3 regions of the Pseudoduganella sp. OTU4001 genome follow, and region 3 is predicted to be linked to each of the others. Evidence: predicted binding sites of a transcription regulator. Region 3 holds the regulator's gene; each other region holds the start of a gene.
What was found. The regulator FNR, encoded in region 3, switches genes on or off when oxygen is low (the NO sensors DNR and NnrR bind a similar motif). The targets are predictions, from matches to a motif close to TTGATNNNNATCAA.

Region 1: a site for FNR is predicted at 1,589-1,602, ahead of nirK (copper-containing nitrite reductase). Genes of this name have one in related genera too.
Region 2: a site for FNR is predicted at 1,788-1,801, ahead of AAHE99_RS25180 (glycine-rich domain-containing protein). Genes of this name have one in related genera too.

Annotation. Positions count from the first base shown of each region.
Region 1 covers NZ_JASATG010000015.1:87,318-91,761, forward strand. The annotation lists gene AAHE99_RS15360 (Crp/Fnr family transcriptional regulator) at 1-34, opposite strand, end outside; gene nirK (copper-containing nitrite reductase) at 103-1,509, opposite strand; gene blaOXA (class D beta-lactamase) at 1,644-2,381, opposite strand; gene blaOXA (class D beta-lactamase) at 2,395-4,155, opposite strand; gene AAHE99_RS15380 (BlaI/MecI/CopY family transcriptional regulator) at 4,152-4,444, opposite strand, start outside.
Region 2 covers NZ_JASATG010000048.1:5,159-9,602, reverse strand. The annotation lists gene AAHE99_RS25185 (CHASE domain-containing protein) at 1-1,584, shown strand, start outside; gene AAHE99_RS25180 (glycine-rich domain-containing protein) at 1,923-2,726, shown strand; gene AAHE99_RS25175 (hypothetical protein) at 2,792-3,034, opposite strand; gene AAHE99_RS25170 (SDR family oxidoreductase) at 3,538-4,422, opposite strand; gene AAHE99_RS25165 (CDP-6-deoxy-delta-3,4-glucoseen reductase) at 4,435-4,444, shown strand, end outside.
Region 3 covers NZ_JASATG010000020.1:76,645-81,088, forward strand. The annotation lists gene AAHE99_RS17940 (cyanophycin metabolism-associated DUF1854 family protein) at 1-310, shown strand, start outside; gene AAHE99_RS17945 (bacteriohemerythrin) at 388-774, shown strand; gene fnr (fumarate/nitrate reduction transcriptional regulator Fnr) at 835-1,608, opposite strand; gene AAHE99_RS17955 (response regulator transcription factor) at 1,711-2,346, opposite strand; gene AAHE99_RS17960 (ATP-binding response regulator) at 2,339-3,442, opposite strand; gene AAHE99_RS17965 (response regulator) at 3,439-3,852, opposite strand; gene AAHE99_RS17970 (sensor histidine kinase) at 3,849-4,444, opposite strand, start outside.

The sequences.
Region 1 (4,444 bases), on a different contig from region 3:
GGAACTCGCGCGGGTCGATTTTTGGGCTTGGCATTTGCTTCTCCTGAAATGACAAAAGGACCCGCATGCGGCGGGTCCTGTTTTGGTGTGGCTAATGTCGGTTTAGTGGCCCGAATCGCCGTCAGGCTTGCTGTTGGTCTTGAAGACTTCGGGGTTGTCCTTGCCAACCACGTGCATCAGACCGACCAGGCCTTTTTCCATGCGCGACAGCGCGTGGTCGACCAGGATCAGGCGCCCCGGCACTTCCACCTTGAACTCGACCATCGTGGCGCCGCCCGGAGCCACGGTGGTGGTCTGGATGTTGTGCAGCGGTGGCGAGGTCAGGTCGCCCTGGTTGTAGACGCGGTCGAACACTTCGCCGATCACGTGGAAGCTGGAGGTGGCGTTAGGGCCGCCGACGCCGAAGAAGATGCGGACCGTTTCGCCAACCTTGGCTTCCATGCGGTGGGTCTTGGTCAGCGCGTCATGGGTGCCGTTGAACATCAGGTGCTCCGGCTGTTCGGCCAGCAGCTTGTCCAGCGAGAATTCGGCTTCGCCTGGGGTGCCGTGCTTCTGGGCGGTGTACAGCTCGCCTTGCATCACGTAGAACTCGCGGTCCACTGGGGGCAGGCCGCCTTCAGGTTCGACCAGGATCATGCCGTACATGCCGTTGGAGATGTGCTGGGCCACCATCGGGGTCGCGCAGTGGTACACGTACAGGCCAGGATTGAGGGCCTTGAAGGTGAAGCTCTTGGTGCTGCCGGGAGCCGCCTGGGTCACCGCAGCGCCGCCGCCAGGGCCGGTCACGGCATGGAAGTCGACCGAGTGGATCATGTGGCTGTCTTTGGCGTTCGACATGTCCACGTTCACGGTGTCGCCGACGCGGACGCGGATGAACGGGCCCGGCACCTTGCTGTTGAAGGTCCAGTATTTGTAGGTGGTGCCGTCAGCCAGCTGGCCCAGGATTTCGGTGGTGTCCAGCTTGACGTTCACGGTCTGCGGACCGCGCTTGCCGATCGGGGTGCCGACCGACATCGGGTTCTGGGAAATATCCGCCGCCAGCACCGCAGGCTTGGCTTCGCCGTCGCCCACGATGATCTTGCCGATCATGCCCGCCGCCACGTGGCCGGGCAGGGTGCAGATGTAGGTGAATTCGCCCTTCTTGTCGGCCTTGAACACGATTGCGGTCGATGCGCCCTTGTCTTTCAGCTGGTTCGACTTTGCCTTGAAGTCGGGGACCGAAATGTCGTGGGTGGCGCCGTCGCCGTTCACCAGGTTGATCTGCACCACGGCGCCTACCGGTACGCGCAGGGTAGGGTTGGCCTTGCCCTTGGTATCGCCGGAATCGCTGATAAAGACCAGTTTACCGTCTGCGATATCGGTGCGCAGGGTGTAAGTCACATCGGGGCGGTACTTCACGGCGGTGCTGCCGTTGCCACCGTGCTGGCCGTGTTGTGCGTAGGCTGGCGCGAGGGTTGCGGCGCCGATCACCAGCGCTGCGATGGCTTTTGACATCAAGGTCGGTTTCATTTTCTTCTCACAGGTTTGTCCGGCACGGAATTGCGCCGTTCGACAGACAAATCTTAGTTTTGAAATGTATGTTTAAGAATTGATGCAGGTCAAATTATTGAGAAGAACTGGAAAGAAACTCCCGCGCGACGCTCCTACAACGCCAGGCGCGGCAAGCGTGCCAGGAAGGCGTCGCGGATTTCCTGCCCGCTGCTGCTGCCTGCCTGGGCGAAGACGATGCGTTTGCCATCGCGCTCCAGCCAGCCGACGTACCAGCCGACATTGCGGCCGCTGCCGGTCTTGCCGAAGACTTGCCAGCCGCCGACCGGCTCGGGGCGGCGCACCAGTGCCGCTGCCGTGTCATAGGCTAGCGCTTGCAGGCCGAGTTCGCGCTGCACCACGCGGCGCAGGAAGCCGATCTGTTCGTCCGGTGAGATGCGCAGCGAGGAGTTCAGCCAGGACATGGTGAGACCGTTGTCCTTGCCCTTGTCGCCGCTGACGTCCCGGTTGCCGTAGCCGAAGCGCTGCACGTAGGCGCTGAAACGCTGCGCGCCCATTTGCTCGGTCAGGCGCTGCGAATACCAGACCACGGATTCGGCCATCCACGAGCTGGGGTCATGCGGCTGGCGCCAGACGGGGCGCCAGTCGGCGTAGCCTTCCTTGAAGGGCAGCACCGGCGCGTGCTCGTCGCGCAAGATGCCGGCATCGTAGCCCATGAGGGCGATGGGCAGCTTGAAGGTGGACATGGGCGGCAGGCGTTGATCGCATACGCCTTCATGCACCAGCCACTTGCCGGTGGCGGCATCGGCCACGGCCAGGCAGTGTTCAGTGGAAAACGCGGGCAAAGGGAGGCCCAGCCCTGCTGCAAGCAGGGCGACGAATTTGCGGTCCATGTTATGTCTCCGGTTAGAGTTTGCTGAGTTGCGCCGGGAGCTGGCGCAGGAAGGCTTCCTTCAGGCGCGGGCCGGCAGCGCCTTCAATTTCCTTGTCGTCCTGGTGCATGCGGGCGAACACGATGGTGCGCTCGCCGTTGGTGGCCCAGCCTACGAACCAGCCGTAGGAGCGCGAGTAGTCGTCCTTGCCGTCCGGGCCAAGAGGCGCGCCGGTGCCGGTCTTGCCAAAGACTTGCCAGCCGCCGGGCAGCTCGGCCACTTTCAGCAGGCCGGCTGTTTGCTCGTAAGCGTGCGGCGCAAGTCCCAGCTCGCGGCGCACCAGGCGGCGCAGGAAGGCCGTTTGTTCGTCGGCCGAAATCTGCAGCGAAGATCCCATCCACGACCACTTCAGGCCATTGTTCTTGCCTGCGTCGCCGCGCGTGTCGCCATTGCCGTAGCCGAAACGCTGCACGTAGTTGCTGAAGCGTTGCTCGCCAAGCTGGCCTGTGACTTGCTGCGCATACCAGGAGGCGGACAGGCGGATCCACTCTTTGGGATCGAGGTCGCGCCGCCATTCCTTGCGGCCGGCCTTGTAGCTGTCACGGTAGGGCAGCATCGGCGCGTGCTGGTCGCGCAGGAAGCCGCTGTCGTAACCCATCAGGCTGACCACGATATTGAAGGTAGAAACCGGCGTGATGCGGGTCGCGCAATCGCCATCGCGCAGCAGGGACTTGCCGCTGGCGGCGTCGACGAAAGTGGTGCAGTCCAGCGCCGCCATCGATTGCGCGGAGGGCGAAACGCTCCATGCCAAGGCCGGCTGCAAGGCGAAATTGCCGCCTGCAATGGCCAGCAGCAGCGCCACGGTAGCTGCGCGCGCCCACATGGCGCGGCGTGCATTGCCAGGCGTGCGGATCAGCGATACGCGCTCGCTCAAGGTGTTGGCGTCGATGCTGCCGAAGGCCAGGGCGCCTTGCGGCGCAAGGTGCTGCAGCTTGAGTTGCGCCACCAGTGCAGCCGCATATGCCTTGCGCTGTGCCGGCGGGCGGCCGCGCAGCACGTCGCGGTCGCAGCCAAGTTCCTGCGCCCAGGTCAGGTTGGCCCGCAGCAGGCGCATGAAAGGGTTGAACCACAACAGGGTTTGCAGCAGGACGCCCGCAGCCATCCACTGCAGGTCGTGGCGGCGCAGGTGGGTCATTTCGTGTTCGACGATCAGCTCACGCTGCAGCGGATCAAAGCCGCCGAGGTGGCGCGGCAGCAGCAGGCGAGGGCGGAACAGGCCAAGCAGCATCGGCGAGATCGGCGCATCGACTTCGACGATGTCGGCGCCGGCGGCGGCGCGCCGGGTGCCGCTTTCGGCCAGGCGGTCCAGCATGCGCTGGGCGCGGCTCAGGCTCACAAGCGACCAAACCAGTCCGGCCAGGTAGACGGCAAACCACAACTGCGCGCCAAGCAGCAGCCAGGATCGCGCGTCTGCCGCGTTGTCCTCGTCCCGCGGCGCGGCAGCCAGTGCATGGCGCAGGCTGGCGGGCTTGGGCGGCGCGATGTAGTGCGTCACCGTTTCGGTCGCCACCTCGAGCGGCGGAATCAGGCGCACGCGCTGGCTGTGCGGCAGCAGGAGCAATGCGAAAGTCGCCAGCACGGTGAGTTGGCCGAACAGCCAAAGCGAACGTTGTGCCGCCAAAGCGGGTAACCAGCGCCGCAGCGCCGCGCTCAACACCCACACGCTGAAGCCCGCCGCGAAGCAGCCCAGGCTCGCGAGCAGGAAGCGCATGATGAGAAGGTCGAAGTCGTTCATGCCGGGGCATCCTCGTCAGGCCAGTCGGACAGCATTTGCTCGAGTTGCGCCAGTTCGCTGGCATCCACCAGCTTACTGCCAGCGAACATATTCACGGGCAGCGGCGTGTCGAGTTCCATGATGCGGCTGCCGAAATCGCGGGCGTAGGCGGCCAGCGTCTCGACCTTATCGAGCAAGGCCTCGTAGACCTGTACGCCGTGGCGCACGTGCTGGGCCACCATCTCCTTCTCCATCATCCGCTCCACCGTCTTGCGGGTGGACGAGAACGACCAGCCCAGCTCACCCTCCA
Region 2 (4,444 bases), on a different contig from region 3:
ACCGACGTGCTGCGCGCCGCCGCCAGCTATTTCCAGGCCGGCGGCGACGTCACGCGCGACTCCTTCCACCGCTATGTGCGCGGACTGGACCTGGAACACAACTACCCGGCCATCGACAACATCAACTTCGCCCAGTACTACACCGAGGCCCTGCGTCCCAGCGCCGAAGCGCGCCAGGGCGGGATCGAGGACGGCGCCTACCCGCCCTTCCAGCGCCACCCGGCCGGAGTGCGGCGCGAATACGCCGTGCTGACCCTGATCGAACCGCTGGAAGGCTTCAGCGACCGCTATGGCCTGGACATCGCCGCCCGCCCCAGCGTGGCGGAAGCCCTGTTCAGCGCGCGCGACCAGGGCACCATGAGCAGCTCCGGCCAGCCCATTCCGCTGCGCAGCGCGCCCAGCCACGTCGGCATGGCGATGCGCATCCCAATCTACCGCAACGGCATGCCCATCTCCACCGTGGCCGAGCGGCGCGCAGCCTGCATCGGCTCCGTGGGACTGGGCTTCAGCGTACCGCGCCTGGTGGCCGTTGCACTGGGCGAAATGCCGGTGCGCAGCATGCGCGTCATGCTACGCGACAGCAGCGCCGCGCCACGGGCGGCCACCGTGCTGTTCGACAGCCAGCCTGGCGCAGCGGGCGCCGGCAACGAACACTTCACCACCGAGCTGCCGGTGCAATTCCATGGCCGCACCTGGCATGCGCAGTTCAGCGTGCCGAAACAGGCCCTGTATTCCAGCTTCGACCAGTTCCTGCCGATGCTGGCCGCCAGCATGGGCTTTGTCGCCAGCGTGCTGCTGTACGCGCTGTTCTTTACGCTGGCCTCCTCGCGCCGCCGTGCCGTGAAGATGGCGCGCGCCATGACGCGCGAGTTGCGCGACAGCCAGGCGCGCCTGCAACTGTCGCACCACCGGCTGCGCCGCCTGGCCGCGCACGCCGACCATATCAAGGAAGAAGAACGCAAGCGCATCGCGCGCGAGATCCACGACGACCTGGGCCAGAATCTGCTGGCCCTGCGCATCGAGGCCGACATCCTCGCCACGCGCACCGAGAAAAGCCACCCGCGCCTGCACGCGCGGGCGCGCGCCACCCTGCACCAGATCGACAACACCATCCGCAGCGTGCGCCACATCATCAACGACCTGCGCCCGAATGTGCTGGACCTGGGACTGTCGGCGGCGGTTGAATGGCAGATTGCGCAATTCCGCCAGCGCTCCAGCATCCAGTGCGAATTCATTGAAGATGCGATCGCCGACCATGGCGTGGACGACCATTGCGCCACCGCCTTCTTCCGCGTGCTGCAGGAATCCTTGAGCAATATCCACCAGCACGCCGGCGCCAGCGTGGTGCGGGTCGAGCTGTACCAGTCGCACGGCATGCTGCGCATGACCATCAGTGACAACGGCATTGGCATCGATACCGCCAGCCGCCACAAAGCCGGCTCCTTCGGGCTGGTCGGCATCGAGGAACGCATCAGCCTGCTTGGCGGCAGTTGCTCGATCAGCAGCCTGGCGCATGGCGGCACGACTGTCAGCATCGCGGTACCGGTCGGGGCTTCCACCGAAGACATGCGCTTGAGTGCTTAGGCATTTTTACCACTCGGTAGGAAAAGACCTGCACTCATTGATCCATATCAAACTCTCTTTCCCCAGCTCAGCAAAAATGCATATGTAACATTTGACGGCGTGGCAAGCTATTGATTTGAAAGGATCTGCAACTGTGTTGTTTATGCCGCGCACGGTTGAATTGTTACTTGCATTCGAGGGGGCGAGGCCTATACTTGAGTATGTTGATGCACATCAACTTTCGCGTTCCCAACTCCGAACGCCTCAGATGCCTCGGCGACAGCACCAGCCCTCCAGAACGGCGTCTTATCTCTCTCAATTCGGTTTGAATCCGCTCACTTTTAAAGGGAATGTCACTCATGATTTCTGCTGAAAGCTTCAAGGCCATTGCCGACCTCGACCTGGAACCTATCAAGGTAAAACTGATGCATGTGGAATCCGGCGAAGGCTGGTCGCTGGAAAAGGTCAACGCAGTAGAGTTCGAATATCGCCGCTTCCTGTACCTGATGAAAACTTTCCCCAACGAACAGACTGCGCCGCTGATGGATGTGGATATTTTCTGGCATTACCACATCCTGGACACCATGAAGTACTTCATCGACTGTGAGAATGTGTTTGGCTATTACCTGCACCACTTCCCATACATCGGCCTGCGCGGCGAAGATGACGAAGAGGCGCACGAGCGTGTGGGCAACCGGATGAAGGAGCTGTATGAGGAAACCTTTGGCGAGGCCTATCTGCGTAAGGCGGCGCCGGTCGATACCGCTTACTCGGGCCGCGTTGCCGGCGAGGCGGTAGCCTATTCGGGCCGGGTGGCTGCGGAGCCTACTGTTGCCGCCAAAGTGGCGTATTCGGGCCGCGTCAGCGACGCCAATGTGACCGCGTACTCGGGCCGCGTCGCTGCCACCGCCTACTCGGGCCGCGTGGCCATCGACGCGCAGACGGCATACTCGGGCCGCGTGACCAGCGAGGCGAAAACCGCCTACTCCGGCCGTGTGGCGTCCGAAGCGCAAACTGCTTACTCGGGCCGCGTCACCAGCGAAGCGAAAACCGCCTACTCGGGCCGCGTCTCAAGCGAAGCAAAAACCGCCTACTCCGGCCGTGTCAGCACCAAGGAGGTAAGCGCTTTCTACGGCCAGCGCCCACGCCTGGCAGCCGCATAAAAAACGCCCGCCAAATGACAACGGCCGCCCAAAGGCGGCCGTTTTTTTCACCCGTAAAGGCGAAATCAGTGCGCCATCAGGTCGCGCAGTTCACGGATGCTGAAATCGCTGATTTCATGCATGCGGATCAGAATGGTCGCGCCGATAGGCAGAGTGTTATGACGGATCTTGCTGATAACAGGTGGAGCAACTTCCAGAGCGCGGGACAGGGCGGCATCGTTTTTCAGCTGCAGCTTTTCAATGATGGCATCCAGGACGCGGTTCGGATTGTAGGAAGGCGATGCGGTAATTTCTTTCAGAGAGCTCATGACTAGGTACTTTTTCAATATGTTGCGACGTCGCAACAAAATAATTGGCGGAATTTTCGACAAAGAGCGCCAGAAAAAGCCGTGATTGACGCAATTTTCGGCACACGGCCGGTATGATACACCCTTTTATTGCCGTTCGCTTAACGCGGGGCAACTTTAGTGAGATTTTGATAGATTCTAGCGCGCGGAGCTGTGCTAGGAAATAAGATAGTTTAATAAAAAGACTACTTTTGGTCTTTTCTTGCCGATGTGAATGGTACCAAGGGCAGGCAAAGCCAGGTAAACGTTATCCAAATGAGGGCTGGAGGCAGGTACATCAAGGCCGCCGGCATCGGCGCCGTGTCTGACCGCCAGTCAAGGCGGCACCGAATTTCCTCCGGCGACGGCGGCGGCACGTGGGCCTGGCCGCGCTGGGCCAGATAGACGCGGACTTGCTCCTTGCTTGGATGGCTATACATGGCGGCCTCCCTGGCAGACATTGGCACAAGATAGCGCCGGCAGCTTCACGGGCGCTTGATGCATCTCAAGGCGGCTGCAACATCCGGATAGCGCAGCCGCACCTTCAACTCCGTCTTCATGCGCCGGTTCTCCAGACGGCGCGACTCGGACATAAAGGACAACAACGTCGGCGCCACTACTTTTGCCAGCTCGGCACGTCCGAGGCGCGGGGGACGCGGCAGCCCGAAATGATCGGCCACCATATCGAAATACTCCCCCATTTTGAGTTCTGTGTCATCCACTGCGTGGTACACACGGTTACTGGCGCCACGCCGCAACGCCGCCAGTACAACACGCGCCAGGTCGTCGGCGTGGATATGGTTAGTGTAAACATCATCTTCCGCGCGCAGCGCCGGAGTGCCTTGCTGCAAGCGTTTGACCGGCAGGCGGTCCGCACCATAAATCCCCGGCACGCGCAGGATGGAAAGATGGCCCTGCGCCCGGCGTGACCAGGCCCGCAGCACCCGCTCAGCATCCACCCGGCGCAGCGCACGTGCGTTGCGCGGCGCCACGGTCCGGGTTTCGTCAGCCCAGTTCCCGCCCAGGTCGCCGTACACGCCCGTGGTGCTGACATAAACCACATGCGCCCTCTCAGGTAAAATGGCGGTCACATTGCGGGTGCGCCGGTCTAGCTCGCCCTCGCCAGGCGGTGGCGCCAGATGGACAATCTGGTGCGCCAGCCCGGCCAGGCGGCGCAGCGAAGCAGGCTGGTCCAGGTTGGCCAGCAGCGGCACGGCGCCCGCCGCACGCAATTCGGCAAAGCGCTCGCGCTGGCTGGTCAGGGCAAAAACGCGGTAGTGTGCGCGCACCAGGGGCAGCAAACGCATGCCCACGTCGCCGCAGCCGATGATCAGCAGGCGCGGCTTGTTGAATTTTTTACTGATTTCCATTTTTAAGATTGTATGTCTTTCC
Region 3 (4,444 bases):
GGCATGGCTGGACAAGATCTCCGACCTGTCGCCGGAGATGGCCGACATCGTGCGCGAAGAGCTGGCCGGCCGCGAGTTCATGCCCGAGATCAGCCGCATCATCGACGTCGGCAGCTACGCCTGCCCATCCACCTGGACGGTCGCCACCGACCGCGGCGAGACCAGTTTCGTGCTGCGCGGCGAAGAGGACATCCGCCGCATCGGCAGCGTGTCGCTGCTGGTCTCCGACAGCCACGGCATCCACTTCCTGATCCGTGACCAGTTCGCCCTCGACAAGCACAGCAAGCGCATCCTGGACCGCTTCATGTAAGCCAAATTTGATATGGATCATGTGCCGTTGGTATTGCTGGACGGCACAATGTCTCAACTGCAATTGCGGAGAGACGCATGGATTCGATTGTTTTTGGCCCCGACCTGGCACTGGGCATTCCTGTGATGGACCAGTCGCATCGCATCATCTTCGATTTGCTGCAGTCCATCGATGCCTTGCCGCGCCCGGCCTTTGAGGAAGCGTGCCATCAACTGGCAGAAGAGTTCGCCCAAGATCTGGCGGAAGAGAACCACTTGATGGAAGCGATCGGCTACCCCCTCGCTGCCACGCACCGTGCGGCCCATGACAGTCTGCTGGCCTCGCTCGACCAGGCGTGCTGCCTGCTGGCGGCTGGCGATGAGTCCTCTGCGCGCCGGATGGTGCGCGCCTTGCCGGACTGGGTGGAGGCGCACATCAACACCATGGATCTGGCCCTGGCCATCGCCGCCTCAAACCTCAAGTGAAAAAAAGGGGCAGCCGAAGCTGCCCCATACACCCCCTACAGGTGAGAAAGTGGTTGCTACTCAGGCGACGGCGAGCTCCTGCGCCATGCCGCCGGAAGACATCGCCTCCAGTTTGCTGCGGTCGAGAATGCGCAGGTCGCGGTTATTCAATACGATCGAACCGTCCTGGCGCAGGCGGGCCAGCTGGCGGCTGACGCTTTCCACGGTCAGGCCGAGGTAGCCGCCGATGTCTTCGCGCGACATGCGCAACTGGAAGCTGCTTGACGAGTAGCCGCGCTGGGCGTAGCGGCCGGCGAGGTTCAGCAGGAACATGGCCAGGCGCTGCTCGGCGCGCATATGGCTCAGGAACAGCATCACCGATTGCTCACGCTGGATCTCGCGGCTCATGGTGCGGTGGAATTGCTGCAGCAGCCCTGGGATCTGCATCACCAGTTCCTGCAGGCGGCTGAACGGAATCTCGCACACTTCGCTGTCCTCCAGCGCAACGGCGTTGCAGCTATGCTGGCCGGCGCCAATCGCTTCCATGCCCAGCAGGTCGCCGGCCATGTGGAAGCCGCCGATGGTCTGTTCGCCGCGCTGGTTCACCTGCACGGTCTTGAAGTGGCCGAAGCGCACCGCATACAGGCTGTGGAAGCTGTCGCCCGTCTGGTACAGCGGCTCGTCGCGCGATACGCGGCGGCGGCGGGCAATGATCTGGTCCAGGCGGGCGACGTCGTCTTCCGCCAGGCCCTGAGGCAAGCACAGGCGGTTAAAACTGCACAGCGAGCATTTGGCGGCGACTGGCGCGCAATTCTTGGTGGTGTTTGCAGGGGTGATGGGGATAACCGGGCTCATGGTGCTGCTCCTTGTGTTCGATGGAGTCAGTATCGCGTCCCGGCGCATTTCCCGGTATCAAGCTTCCTGTGTAGTTGATGTAGTGGTTCCCCTACAGTACATTCAGATCAGTCCGTGCTCCAGGGCGTAGCGGGTCAGCTCGGCATTGCTGGACATGCCCATTTTCTCGAGGATGCGGCTGCGGTACGTTGTCACAGTGTTAGGGCTCAGATGTAGTTTTTCCCCGATGCGCACCAGCGATTCGCCCTGCGCAATCAGCTTGAACACTTCCAGCTCGCGGTTGGAAAGCTCTTCATGGTCGCCGCTGGGGCCGCCACCCACCAGGGTTGCCAATTTTTCAAGCAATGCCGGGCTGACATGCTTGCCGCCTGCCGCCGCCTTGCGCACCGCTTCCACCAGGGTGGTGGTCGGAGCGTCCTTGGTGAGGTAGCCGGAGGCGCCGGACTTCAGGGCGCGCACGGCGTAAATCTCTTCCGAATAAGTGCTCAGGACCAGGACGGCCATGCGCGGGTACTCTGCACGCAGGGTTTTCAGCAAATCCAGCCCATTTTTGCCGGGCATTTTGATGTCGACCAGGGCCACGTCGAAGCTGCGCTCGGCCACCCGGGCCATGGCTTCGACGGCATTGCCCGCCTCGCCCTCCACGCTGATATCGGGCGCGGTGCCGAGCATCAGGCGCACGCCGTTGCGTGCTATGGCGTGGTCGTCGACCAGCAGTACGGTGATCTTGTCACCCATTCTTGTCCTCCAAAGGCAGGCGCAGTTGCAGGGTGGTGCCCTGCCCAGCCTTGCCGCTGATTGTCAGTTCGCCGGCGAAGCGGCGGGTACGTTCGTGCATGCCGAAAAGGCCCCAGGATTCGCGGTCGGACAGGCCGGCGCTTTCGATGCCCTTGCCGTCGTCTTCCACCCGCAGCACAACGCAGTCGCCGTCGCGGTCGACCAGCAGGCGCGCTTCACTGGCTTCGGCGTGGCGCACCACATTGGTCAGCGCTTCCTGTGCGACGCGGAACAGCATGGTGCTGCGCTCCGCATCCAGCTCCAATGCCGCCGCCTCGGGCGTGATATTGCAGCTGCATTGCAGGCCGCTGCGCTGGGCTACCTGCTCGGAATACCATTCCAGCGCAGGCCAGATGCCCAGCTGGTCCAGCACGCTGGGGCGCAGGTCGGTGATCACGCGGCGCACGGTCTCGATGGCGTCCTGCGCCAGCTTGGCGGCGTCCTTCAGCAGCGGGTCGGACTGCTCGCCGCCGCGTTCGATCGCCACGGAGATGTAGGCTTTGATCCCGGTCAGCAGGCCGCCCAGCTCGTCGTGGATCTCCTGCGCGATGCGGGTGCGTTCGTGCTCTTTCAGCTTCTCCTGGTAGGCGGCCAGCTCGCGCAACTCCTTCTGCGACTGGCGCAGCACGCGTTCGGCCTGCGATTTTTCCTCGATCAGGCGCTGCTCGCGCAGCAGGCGGTCAATCGCGCCGGCCAGAAAGTCGAGGTAGCGGCCGTCGCTGTCCTTCACCAGGTAGTCGCGCGCGCCGCGGCGCATGGCTTCCGCCGCCACGGTGGCGCTGTCGGCGCCGGTCAGCATCATCACGGGGATGGTTGGCTGCGGCTCGCCCTGGTCGGCGGCCAGCCGGGCCAGGAACTCCAGGCCGGTCAGGTCCGGCAGGTGGTAATCGAGCAGGATGCAGTCGGGCTTTTCGCGCAAGGCGATATCGAGGCCTTCCTGGCCGCTTTCCGCTTCCAGCAATTCGCAGCTGAAGCCCGGCGCCTGCGCGAACGCACGGCGGCAGGCAATCCGGTCGACGATATCGTCTTCGACGATCAGGACCCTCACCGCGTTCATGGCAGCTCGCTGATGGTCCAGTACAGGTTAATCGAGCGCACAACTTCGACAAACTGGCGGTAATCCACCGGCTTGGTCATGTAGCCGGCCACGCCCAGGTCGAAGCTGCGCATCTTGTCCTGCTGCTCTTCGGAGGTGGTGAGCACGATCACGGGAATGCGGCGCAGCAGCGGGTCCTGCTTGATATTCTGCAGGAATTCGATGCCGTTCATGATCGGCATATTCAGGTCCAGCAGGATAATGCACGGCTGCTCGCTGCCCGGCTCGCGCAGGTATTCCAGCGCGGCCTCGCCGTTTTCCATCGACACCACGCGGTTGCCGACATGGACCTCCTTCAGCGCGCGCAGGATGGTCATCACGTCGACCTGGTCGTCTTCAACCAGCAGGATAGGCTTGCTCGTATTATTCATGCTTTCTCTTTCTTCTTCGGGAGGGTGAAGTAGAAGGTTGTGCCTTTGCCCAGTTCGGACTCCAGCCATACCCTGCCCTGGTACATTTCTACAATCTTTTTCACCAGCGCCAGGCCGACGCCGGTGCTCTCCACGCGGTCGCGCGGGGCCAGGGTCTGGAACAGCTGGAAGATCCGTTCAAAGTGGCGTTCCGCGATGCCCGGACCGTTGTCGCGCACATGGAAGCGCCAGTGGCGGCCTTCGTCGGACCAGCCGACTTCGATCTCGCCCTGCGGCTTGTCCATGTACTTGACGGCGTTCGACACCAGGTTGTGGAACAGCTGCTGGATACGGGTCGGTTCGCCCGCCACGGTCGGCATGCCCGGCATGACGGTGACCTTGATGTGGGCCGGCGGCGCCAGCAGGTCCACCACCTCGGCCACCAGCTGGTCCAGCTTGACCGGCACCACGGCTTCCTTGATGCGGCCCACGCGCGAGTACTGCAGGATGCCGTCGATCAGCGCGCCCATGCGGTGGACGCGGTTGATCAGTAGCCGCATATGCTCCTTGCCTTCTTCGTTGAACTTGTCGGCGTAGTCGTGCGCCAGCCAGT